Methanosarcina thermophila TM-1: one gene and its partner. Each later gene encodes a partner of the first gene's protein in a complex. Links are inferred from orthologs where the notes say so. Each region holds a gene or a part of one and is shown on either strand. Other genes may lie near its edges. The genes, in order: dph2 and MSTHT_RS05335.

What was found.
Region 2: the proteins of dph2 (region 1) and MSTHT_RS05335 are in contact, whole or in part, in a crystal structure (PDB 6Q2D), measured with the Methanobrevibacter smithii proteins. The link is inferred for Methanosarcina thermophila TM-1 from one-to-one orthologs. Residues at the interface, in WP_011954460.1 of Methanobrevibacter smithii: Met1, Met3, Tyr4, Pro28, Glu29, Gly30, Leu31, Met33, Phe58, His80, Thr124, Gln126, Ser179, Gly180, Asn181, Phe182, His183, Leu185, Tyr201, Asn202, Phe211, Ile215, Arg291, Asp295, Asp296, Gln298, Met299; in WP_011954157.1 of Methanobrevibacter smithii: Pro482, Asn483, Lys484, His485, Tyr553, Asp555, Glu556, Glu559, Leu560, Leu591, His592, Glu593, Asp594, Ala595, Val596, His597, Arg598, Gly599, Pro600.

The regions. Positions count from the first base shown.
Region 1 is NZ_CP009501.1:1,715,137-1,721,041, forward strand. The notes cover bases 1,518-4,467. They hold dph2 (diphthamide biosynthesis enzyme Dph2), read right to left. Parts: upstream 3,522-4,467; coding sequence 2,514-3,521; downstream 1,518-2,513. Other genes in these bases: MSTHT_RS07390 (METTL5 family protein), read right to left, coding at 1,820-2,413; hpt (hypoxanthine/guanine phosphoribosyltransferase), read right to left, coding at 3,502-4,074; MSTHT_RS07405 (IS5 family transposase), read right to left, coding at 4,405-4,467. In the rest of the region: MSTHT_RS07380 (DNA-directed RNA polymerase subunit L), read right to left, coding at 224-502; MSTHT_RS07385 (exosome complex RNA-binding protein Csl4), read right to left, coding at 574-1,512; more of MSTHT_RS07405, read right to left, coding at 4,468-5,343; MSTHT_RS07410 (FmdE family protein), read right to left, coding at 5,623-5,905. UniProt on the Methanocaldococcus jannaschii protein: Catalyzes the first step of diphthamide biosynthesis, i.e. the transfer of the 3-amino-3-carboxypropyl group from S-adenosyl-L-methionine (SAM) to the C2 position of the imidazole ring of the target histidine residue in translation elongation factor 2 (EF-2).
Region 2 is NZ_CP009501.1:1,253,223-1,259,157, reverse strand. What follows is about bases 1,370-4,349. They hold MSTHT_RS05335 (elongation factor EF-2), read right to left. Parts: upstream 3,966-4,349; coding sequence 1,773-3,965; downstream 1,370-1,772. Other genes in these bases: MSTHT_RS05330 (30S ribosomal protein S7), read right to left, coding at 4,077-4,349; tuf (translation elongation factor EF-1 subunit alpha), read right to left, coding at 1,370-1,397. In the rest of the region: rpsJ (30S ribosomal protein S10), read right to left, coding at 1-91; more of tuf, read right to left, coding at 129-1,369; more of MSTHT_RS05330, read right to left, coding at 4,350-4,637; MSTHT_RS05325 (30S ribosomal protein S12), read right to left, coding at 4,644-5,072; MSTHT_RS05320 (NusA-like transcription termination signal-binding factor), read right to left, coding at 5,179-5,604; MSTHT_RS05315 (50S ribosomal protein L30e), read right to left, coding at 5,625-5,915. UniProt on the Methanocaldococcus jannaschii protein: Catalyzes the GTP-dependent ribosomal translocation step during translation elongation.

The DNA of each region.
Region 1 (5,905 bases):
TTTCCGGAAAGATTGCCAAACCTGGGATTTCTGTCAGATTTTTTATTCATTCTGGATATGCATAGAAATCATAAAAAGTATTCCAAGGATTCTTCAGGTCCGAAGATAGCAAAGGCTCACTAAATACTATTGGAAGCCCCCCTATAAGTAAGGCTCCGGACTGACCGGAGAAAGAGAGCAGAACGTCTTTAGAAAGACATCATGCAGTCGTTTTTAGGAGATTTCAGGCGTTTGCTGCCTTGCTAAAGACTTCGGTAAACTCGTCACACTGAGCAATTATTTTCAAAGCAGCGTCCTTTAAGACCTCAATGGGGTTTGTACCATCGGTTCTGATGTAAAGGATAGGGTCACTAATGCTCACGTATTTCATATCGTAAAAGGCAACCTCAACCCTTTTGTCCCTTATAAGGGAGTCCCTAAGCAAATTGAGGAGAGTATGTGTCTCGCCTTTGAGCTCGACTTCAAGCTCATTGTCTGTTTTGGAAAGAATGTTCAGTTCCATTGATGATCACCTGTAAATGGTGAGTAGTGTGATTTATTGTGCAGAAACCCATACCTGCAAGGAGAAAGAAATTACCTGATCCCTTTCCCGTACTCGGTTGAGATTTTGCGGGTTTCAGTCATATTGCAAACCGGGCATTTAAGCTTTTTCCCTTCAAGCACAAGTTCCCCTCTGCAATTTGAGCAATAAGCTTTTACAACTCCGAGAGAATCTTCAGCTGTTGTCAAGCGCATCTTTTCAGCATCGATGACCCTTGCACGGATTATATCAGAGGGTCTGAATTCATCTGAAAGTCTCTTAACATAGGAGTCACGTACATTTGAGACGTGAATGTCTCCAGTCCGCACATTGACGATTTCCCGATCTTCTTTGCCTTCAATTCCTGCAATTTCTACCATTGCTCCGGACTCACGCACGTCAATTATCTTTCCATAAATAACATCCCCCACTTTAAGGATATTCGGAGTAACTGTACTGGGCCTGACCGAAACTATTCTCGCTCTTCTGTCAATAACAATATTTCCGGTAGCTGAGGAATAAATATCACCGACAGATACCGTTGTTCCTTCGCCAGGTTTAAACTCTTCTATGGTTCCGATCAGCTCTCCAGGGAGAACAAAACCTCCTTTTTCAAGCTCCTCTTCAGGGGTCGCGGGCTCACAGGGGGCTCTAGACTCAGGTGCTTCCGTCCTTTCCCTGGAAGCCTTTTTCGGGAAGGGGAACCTTCTCTTTTTACTATGGTCTCCCCTGAAGTGGTCTTTAGACTGTTCCCTGGGTTGACCTTTAAACTGCTCCTTGGGCTGGTTCCTCGGCTGACCTTTGAACTGGTCTTTGGAATGCTCTTTGGGTTGTTCCCTGAGCTGACTTTTAAGCTGATCTCTGGACTGGCCTTTTGGTTGGTCCCTGCTTTCTGGAGTGACTTGAGGAGATGCTTTTTCAGTAACTGACTTTCCTACGCTCGGGCCAGTCAATTTCTTTCTCGTAGTTTTACTTTTTCGGATTCTAATCATAATCCCTCATTTGAATTATCGTTAATAGTCAATATAATTAGTAATTGCAGTAATTGTCATTGACATACAATACTGGCAGCCGTCCAATCGAATATCGGCAACATTCAATCGACAGATAATCAACTATCAGGAGAGGGGACAGATTGCCACGCTCGTATATCTGCCATTTTTTGTCCCTATTGATGTACTTATCTAGTTCGATATGAACAGGCATATCCGTTATAAGCAGCTTTATCGGTCTCTTTTTGAGGTAAAGCCTTGATGCTGCACTATAAAATCCGATGCCTTAAACGGTACTGCGCATTGATTATCCGGAGACCTTAATCCTGTAGATCTCGACCTCAATAACCTTTCTTTCTTTTTTATGGAAATCAAAGGTTCGTTTTATGGGGAATTTTGCAACGTAGGAATGTGTAATGACCGCAGGCTTAATGAACTTTTGGATAAAAGCAAGGCTTCCACGGTTGTGAATTGAGTATATCACTTCACTTGTTCTTAATGCTGACGAAAGAAAAGGTCTGTCCCTGCCTTTAACTCTTGCCCCGAAAGGAGGGTTCATGACCGTGGTTTTTACATGTTCTGTAATATCGTTAATGTCCGATAATACAAACTCCACTTCAACTCCCAGTTTTTCAGCATTTTTCTTTGCTATCTCAAGAGCTTTCGGGTCCGCATCATACCCAATAACCCTCTTTGCTCCCAGAAGTTTAGCCCCGATTGCAAGGATTCCGGTACCGCAGCCCAGATCCTGCACCGAGTCATCAAGATCTCCCTGCATATAAGCAAAGTGAAGAATCTCCGCAGCCAGAGGAGGAGGAGTCTGGTACTGCTCCAGTTCAAGTTCAGGATCGGAAAAGTTTTCCAGTTCTTCGAGCAGCATCTCAAGCTTTCGTTGTTTCATTCCATCGACTTTAATTTTCTATTTACGTTTTAATACCGTATTTTAATTCTTTATTTATATATTTTAGCACTTAAATTATTCCACAGGATCAGAGGTAAGATTACACAGGTTCCTCGGTTATTTCATCGAGCACAAGGTTTTCCCATTCCCGTTCTCCGAGTACGATTTCAAATTCCTGGGGCGTAAGCATTGGAGAGGGAAAACGTCCTGCCTCATCGATTGCGAGCCTGGGGCAGGCGGTGTTTACGAAAGCATCCACCTTGAACTGGAGAAGCTGATCCGGAGTTACAAGATCAATCAGGATAAGGTGTGCTTCTTTTCCATGATTTTTCGCGAGCGCTTTCAAAGAGTGAGCCAGTTCCATCCGTTCCTGCCCATTTTTGCTTGAGACGATTATCCCGAAAACCTCCGCATCCAGAGACTTTGCAATTACCGCACTCCGCTGGCGAAGGATTCTTGAGGGATCAACCTCACGAACTTCCCCGGTGAAAGGATCGGCTGCAAGAACCCTCTTCTTTGTGGAGAGGGCTACACCCAGAGGATGGAAGTCACCACTTCCTATATAGAGGTATTCATCACAAACCTCGTTCCTTGCCGCCGAAAAATTGCAGCCCAGTACCTGACCCGGATACGCAAGCCTGGAGTCACCACGCCCAATTACACAGGTTTTCCCATTCGCCTTAAGGACAGCACAGGCTTCAGGGAGCTTATGGATATGCTGGATAGTACTAATCAGCCCTATACCCTGCCCCTTAAGCTCAGGGACAGCTTTCTCAACAACAGGTCGAATATCAACTGCCGAGCGCGTTTCTATGAAATAGACCTTTTCGGAAAGTTTTGTATCCTCAAGCTCGGCATGTCCAAAATGGAAGAGGACGTCAACCTGCCCGAGCAAAGTTTTATCCAGGTCACACGCCCCAAAACAGGGGTTTCCTGAAATAATAATCTCGGCACCAGTAGCCTCTTCAACCTTTTTTGCGAGCTCAGGGCCTTTTCTTTTGAGCCCTTCAGGAAACTGGAAACCTACGGTTTTTGCTTCCAATTTTTTTATTACACTGATAATGTATTCAGTCCTTAAGTCAAACGCGTCACTTGTCTCCAAAGACATTCTTGATCTCCACGCCTTTCTCGCCCACATCGATCGTTACCAGGATTTTAGGCTCAACCCCGTGTTCCTTTATCTGTAAATAACCTGTCCCGCGTCCGATAACGGAGATAACATCCACAACCTCTACACCCATGTTTTTCAGGGCTTTTATAAGGGCTACCAAGGTTCCACCAGTACTGATTACATCATCCACAATAATTACCCGGTCACCTTTCTTGAGCCCGTTTATGTAAAGGACTCCTTTCGAATATCCTGTGCTCTGAGAAAGTTCTACCTCTCCTTCAAGGTAATAGGGTCGCTTCCGGATAATGGTTAGAGGAACTCCGGTTTTGAGGGAAAGGGCGATTGCCACAGGAATACCCATAGCCTCTATAGTGACAACAGTATCAACTTCTTCCATATCGGTAATCGTAAGGATAAAATCCGCGATTTCCTCAACCAGGCGGGGATCTATGGAAGGCACGCCATCAGAAATCGGATGGATAAAGTAATTATACTCCCCCCGCTTGATTACAGGAGAATTAATTAGTGAGCTTTTCAGTCTTTCAAGCATAGTTTTAACTCTTTTTTTGGCTGTTGCGATATTCCTGCTAAAGAATTGTATTGTATTAATAAAGTATTATTTCTACTAATAAAGAATTCTGTATCCTTACCCTTAATCTATACGCATACACCCCTCGCCAAGAGCGAAGACCTGAATATTTCATGGGATAGTAAACTGACATCAGAAAAGGTTAAAAATACTATATTTTAGTTTTCCAATCTCTGTATGCCCACAAATCACATGAGCTTATATAAGTAATTATGTAGTATTGACAGATTTAAGAATTTAAGTTAAGGCAGTCCGGAAGGTCAAAGCGAGAATTAAACGGTTTGAGAGGGCTCAGGTATGAAAAAGCCAGTAATTAAAAAGAAAGAGAAAAACTGGCTCTGTAGAAATCCTTAATTTAATCCATAATAATTGTATTACTTTTTTGTTTATATTATAGACTATTAGTTTAACTTTTACTTCTTTTACTTGATTTCTAACCTTTCTTGCTCTTAATGTTTCTCCAAATTTTCTTTTTACAACAGATATTATTGTCTCTACTATATTCCTTCTATTGTATTTGATCTTATCAAAGTCTTTGTTTAATTGTTTTCTATATTTTCCGTTTATTCTCTTTCTTTTTCTTTCTCTCAAAGGTACTATTGAATCTGCTTTTATCTCTTCTCTTATTAGAGTATGAATTTCTTCGGAATCATATCCTTTATCCATCACATAACATTGAGACTTTCTTGACTTGTTTGATTGTCTTATCAGAGTCTTTGCATGCTTGACATCATGATCTGTTTTTTGGCTAATTTTCCATCCTAATATTACTTTTTTAATAGTGTCTACTGATATTGAAGTTTTAAGGAAGCTCCTTCGGAGCTTCCCTGTTCTCTTAGAATAATAATGACTTGCATAAGAACTCGTAAATCCTGTTGCATCAATTGCCGTAATGAGAACTTTTTCTCCATGTGAGTAAAATAGTTTTAGAGTTTTTGACAAAATTAGGTTAAACAATGAAGAGGGAATTCTGGACACAAACTTTTGAAGAGTAGTGTAATGAGGAACCTTATCAAGGTCAAGTTTTTCCTTTATACTGTTCATGAGGTCAACAAGTTCTACAAAGTCACGGTAGTCTGTACTTATATACTCCTTCAATAAAACAAGAACAAGAAGCTGATGTTGAGTATAAACACGTTTGGAATATTTGCAGGAGTAAAGGTTCAGTCTGGAAGACTGAACCGTTTTAAGACTGAGATCAATAAATTTAATATACTTATTTGATGACAATAGCAATTGCTCCTTTGTTTTTTGTGTGGACAAAAAAATTAAGGAGCATTTTTACAATTTTATTTTTATAATTTTTGGGTAAAAACAGAATTTAGAGGATTTCTACAGAGCCGAAAAACTAAAAAATAAAAAGGAAGCGAAAAAGGAAAATTTAATGATTACTGGAAACCTCTGGCATAGTAGATAATTCTTTCTACAAAGGCTTAAACATGTTTTATTCCCATCGCTTATTCTATAAACCTCATTTTTTCAGGGATTGACATTCTCTTCTGAATTTTTTCAGGGATTGACATTCTCTTCTGAATCAAGCAGTCCGAGAACCACATAAGGATTATTTCCTGCCTGCTTCATTTCATTCAGGGTAGCTTCATCAATGTCTGTTACGGAAATTACCGAGACAAGCTCCTCAGTATCCCAGTTTTCTTTATCCATAAGCCAGAGATCCGCTAAATACTTTGAAATCCAGGCAGGATCATCGGCTTTTGCCCCGCATTCGGCATTGACAATATCAAAGTTAAATCCAAGAACTACGGCTTTCATAGTCCCAGCATTCTTATCCGTA
Region 2 (5,935 bases), 460 kb from region 1 along the record:
CTGTCCTTTCCGCAATAGATTTTACCTGGTCGCAGACTCCGTCCAGATCTTTGGGACTGATGCCTGACAGTCTTATTCTAGCTTTTTGCATACCTTTTTTCTCCTCAAAAAAATGAAAAAGGAGAGTGTTATTTCTGTTTAACACTCATGCACATGCCGGCAGCAATGGTCATACCCATATCACGGATAGCGAACCTGCCGAGCTGTGGAATTTCTTTTACGGGCTCAATAACCATCGGCTTTGTCGGTTTGATTGTAACGATTGCTGCATCTCCTGCTTTGAGGAAGGTTGGGTTTTCTTCCTTAACCTGCCCGGTCTTCGGGTCCAGCTTCTTGTTAAGTTGAATTAGCTGGCATGCGATCTGGGCGGTGTGGGCGTGGAATACTGGAGTGTATCCGGCAGTGATTGCGGAGGGGTGCTGCAGAACAACAATCTGTCCTACAAACTCATCGGCAACCTTTGGTGGGTTGTCAACATGACCACAAACGTCTCCTCTGCGGACATCGTTCTTGCCGATACCACGGACGTTCCAGCCTATGTTGTCTCCGGGGACTGCCTGTGGAATTTCTTCGTGGTGCATCTCAATGGACTTAACCTCACCGGATGCTCCGCCAGGCATGAAGATGACCTTGTCACCCTTCTTCATGACACCGGTTTCAACTCTGCCTACTGGTACAGTTCCGATACCTGAAATGGTGTATGCATCTTCGACAGGGATCCTGAGTGGAAGGTTGGATGGTTTTTCTGGCTCTTTAAGGTTGTTAAGAGCTTCCATCATGGTTGGACCATTGTACCAGGGGGTCTTGTCGCTGCGATTAAGAACGTTGTCACCGAAGAATGCGGAGATTGGAATGAAGGGAATTTCGTTTGGCTTGTACCCGATCATCTTAAGGATACCGGAAACCTGCTCGACTACTTCCTTATATCTCTTCTCGTCGTAATTTGCTGCATCCATTTTGTTGATTGCGACAATAAGCTGGTTGATACCGAGGGTTCTGGAAAGGAAAATGTGTTCCTTGGTCTGAGCCATTACGCCATCGGGAGCTGCAACGACAAGGACAGCTGCATCAGCCTGGGAGGCACCTGTGATCATGTTCTTAACGAAGTCACGGTGACCAGGGCAGTCTACAACTGTGAAGTAGTACTTTTCGGTGTCGAATCTCTTGTGAGCGATGTCAATTGTAATACCTCTTTCACGCTCTTCCTTAAGAGAGTCCATAACCCATGCAAAGGCGAAAGATTCTTTACCCTTCTGCTTTGCTTCTTCCTTGTATTTTTCAATGATGTGTGGAGGTACAGCTCCTGCATCATACATTAAGCGTCCTACAAATGTTGATTTTCCATGGTCGATGTGACCAATCACTGCTAAGTTCAAGTGTGGTTTTTCTGCTGCCATATTAAAATTCTCCTGTAATTCTGGATGAGTTTCAATGGTATATCAAATATTTACTATATTAAGATTAGGGCGGATCCCAATATTGATTCACACGTTTCTATGTTTTTACGTCTCATCAATATTTGATCAATATTAATACTTGATCAATTTTTCAGCATCTTTTTCCGAACTTCTTCGTGAACCGCTGCTCTCTGAATTTTTCAGTGGCCTGGACGTTTTCCCCAATATAGGCATACCTTATCTTAAAGCTTTCCGATTGACCGTATTTCCAGATCGATAGGGATTCTCTTCCCTTCGAGATCAGTCAGGTACTTTTTCTATCCTGCTGGAAGACAGGTATAACCTAAAAATATTAAGGTAAAGCGGAAAATCCGCTTACATTGAAAGGAAGTCGGAAGGTTTGGGCAGTTCCTTCTTCAGTCCTTTCCTTTCTCTAATCTGGCCAACAATTTCATTCTGGAGGCTGGAAGGCACAAAGTCAAAGCCTCCAAACTCTGTGCTCCACATTGCGCGCCCCTCAGTTGCAGACCTGATCTCACCTGCAAATCCGAACATCTCAGCTACAGGCACTCTGGCCTCAATGATTGCCAGGTCTCCTTCCGTGGTCATATTAAGAATAACCCCACGGCGGCCCTGCAGTTCTTTTGTTGCACCACCCATTAAAAGCTGGGGCACCTGGACAAAGACCTTCTGGTAAGGCTCGAGCAGGGTGTCGTCAGCCATAAGCATACCTGCCTGGATTGCCTGCCTTGCAGCAGGAATAACCTGAGCCGGACCTCTGTGGATTGCATCCTCGTGAAGCTTGGCATCTACGAGCACGCATTTTACATTTGCAACTGGCTCCCTTGTGAGCGGGCCTGCACGCATAACTTCTTCAAATCCGTCAAGCACGAGTTCCATTGTCTCATTCAGGTACTGGATACCTTTGGTCATATCAATGAAGATATTGGAATTGAAGATCCCAACAATGCCTTTTGCCTCTTCTTTGTCCATCCCGAGTTCAATGAGCTTCTGCCTGCGTTCAAGTTCGGGCATTTCCATGGTAATGTCGCCGGCTTTGATAGCATTGACAATCTCAGGGTCAAGAGGCTCAACATAGATATAGAACCTGTTGTGCCTGTTCGGAGATTTTCCTTCTACAGGTTCGATCTTCTTCTTAACGGTTTCCCTGTAAACGACAATTGGCTTGCTCGTGGTGATTTCCACGTTTTTGTCCCTTTCGATCCTGTGGGCAATAACCTCAAGGTGAAGTTCTCCCATACCTGCCATAAGGTGCTCCCCGGTTTCCTCGTCAAGAGTGATCTGAAGGGTCGGGTCTTCCTTTGCAACCTGTCTGAGAACCTCAATCAGTTTGGGCAGGTCCTTGGTGTGCTTGGCTTCTACAGCTACAGTCACCACGGGCTCGCTTACGTGCCTTATGCTCTCGAAAGGTGTCATACCTTCAAGGGTTGTTACGGTGGAACCCACGATTGCTTCTTTAAGACCGGTAACTGCAGCAATGTTTCCTGCAGGAATCTTGTCCACTTCAAGCCTTTCGGGACCCATGAAGATACCCACCTGCTGGACCCTGCTCTTCTTTATACTGCCTGAGGTGTAGACTTCCATGCCACGAGTAAGAGAGCCACTGAATAACCTTCCAGTTGCAACCTCACCTGCATGAGGATCAACGGAAATGTCAGTCACCATGAATGCGAGCTCTCCGTCTGCATTTGCGTTGATCATAGACTGTCCGATCTCAGATTTCGTATCCCCATGCCATATAATAGGTACCCTTTCCTTCTGGGCTTCAATCGGGTTTGGCAGGAAGTGAATGACCATATCAAGCACAGCTTCGTGCAGCGGGCACTTCTCAGCCAGGGACTTCATGTCTCCAGCTTTACAGTAGTCGAATACTTCCTTAAAGGAGATCCCTGTTTTCTTCATCATAGGCACACTGATTGCCCAGTTGTAAAGTGCGGACCCGAAAGCAACAGTTCCGACTGCAGCGTCAACTTTCCAGCCTGCCTTGTACTTTTCAGGGTTCATGTTTTTAATGAGATTGTTCACGTGATCAATGACCTTTCCAAGACGGACCTGCATTTCCTGAGCATCGACCTGCAGCTCATTGATCAGCCTGTCTACTTTATTAACGAAAAGTACGGGTTTGACGTGTTCCCTGAGAGCCTGTCTCAGTACGGTCTCAGTCTGGGGCATTGTACCTTCGACTGCATCCACGACCACGACTGCCCCATCCACAGCTCTCATGGCACGGGTAACGTCCCCACCGAAGTCAACGTGCCCTGGGGTGTCGATCAGGTTGATCAGGTAATCTTCATTGTCAAAAGTGTGAACCATTGAAACGTTAGAGGCGTCAATTGTGATACCTCTTGCCTGTTCTTCTTCATCGGAGTCCATGAACAACTGTCTGCCAGCAAGTTCCTTTGAAATCATGCCGGCGCCGGCTAACAGGTTGTCCGATAATGTAGTTTTTCCATGGTCAATATGCGCAACGATACCGATATTTCTAATTTTTGTCGGCTCATTCATGAGCGTTATTACGCGCTCGACCATCTTCTTTCTTCGTCCCATGCTAATACCTTTCTAATCAAATGTAATTTGTCATATAATCAATTTTTAAATCGGGCAACCCACGTAATTTGTTATATAATCACTTTTAAATCGGGCAACCCACATAAACGATTAGCGTGCTGCCTTTGCAACTCTTTCCTTTGCATCTTTTCTGTTGATAGAGAAGGTTTTCGTGTCATAATTTGCAGCGCCTATCAATTCCGTTGCCAGACATTCTGCGATCGAACGCTTGGATTTAAAGGCCGCGTTATTAGCTCCCATACTGATATAGCGCAGAGCTGTATCCACACGCCTCTGGGGTGCAGTGTCTACTGCTTTTGGCACGGAGATTCCGCCATACTTCAGCCTCACTACTTCTTCCCTTGGGCCTGCGTTGGCAATGGCGTCCACAAGTACCTGGATAGGGTTCTGCTGAGTCTTCCTGTTCACGATATCAAAAGCCTCTTCAATTATGCGAAGAGTCCTCTGCTTCTTTCCAGTGTTTGCTTCCTTCCTCATCAGGTTGTTTGCCAGACGTTCCACAATGGAAATCTCGGATTTGTTAAACTGCTGCCTTGCATGCTTTCCGCTGCTGTGTGGAACAATGACAGGAGTAAGATTGACATAACGCTTAATTCCGAGGTCTCTGACTTCAACTTCAGTCGGGTCCCATTTACCGAATATTTTGTACAAGGATTATCATCTCCTGGGTTTTTCCATTCTACCGATGACCAGCTCTTTCAGGGACACGTTATTTACGGCAATCACTTTGAAGCGTACACCTGGAATATCACCCATAGCACCACCCATGCGGCCTCCAATCCTTTCTACGGTCACTTCATCGTGTTCATCGATGAAATTCACTGCGCCGTCCCCTGGACAGAAAGCAGTTACCTGACGCCCATTTTTGATGAGCTGGATTCTTACGCATTTGCGGATAGCTGAGTTTGGCTGCTTGGCTTCAACTCCCACTTTCTCTAATACAATACCCCGACCCTGTGGTGCACCACCTAATGGATCGGCTTTCACGTTCAGCCCAAGCATACGCCTGCTGTAGTTTGTATCTTTCCAGCGGGCATTCTTCCTGGTCTGTTTGAGGATATTAGCTGCATATTTTCCTTTAGCCATTATTAATTTCTCCAAGTTAAAAATTGATCTCAGTTTTCTAGAGGCATACTTGATGCCAAACAGTCTTTCAACGCCGGATTAATGGATCAACGTAAATTATGATCGATTACTGCAAGATTACATCTTCTATGTTATGATGGCGACGGGCAAGCATCTTTACTTTTTCGATGTTCTTCCCGTTGCGGCCTATAGCAAGACCCTTCTCTTTATTGGGTACCTCTACATAAGCTAAACGCTTGCCATTTTTGTTTATAATGTTTACCGAACTCACGGACACTGGTCCGAAAGCGTTCTTCAAGAAGGCTACAGGGTCATCTGAATATTCCACAAGTTCTATGGGTTTATCCAGGGCTTTTTTAACACGGTTTATATTTTCTCCATTTTTGCCTATAGCAAGCCCCATATCACCCTGTTTTACGACATAAACGAGCCTTTCCTCTTCAGGGATACAGTCGAGAATTTTGGCTCGTGTCATATTTTCAAATAACGCAATGTACTGGATGCTTTCTGCAGTAAGTCTTATTTCACCCAAAACGTTGCCAACTCCTTCTATCAAACTGTAGCTGCCAGGATATCAGATTCTCCTACATCGAGAATTGCCATGGCTGCAATCGTAAAAGGCTTGCCACATACGGGGCCGAGTTCTACACTTGTGCCTTCATACTCCAGAACAGGGACATTTGTTGCCTGAACTTTCTGTTTAATGTCTTCCGGGCAGTTTGATGCCAAAACTACCATTTTTGCTTTGCCTTCTGCAGCTGCTTCTATGGTTCGGTTGGCTCCAATAATTACTTTTCCTGTTTTCACAGCCTTGATAAGAGATTTATCAACATTGATCTTCATTTTCATCAACTCTGTCTCAA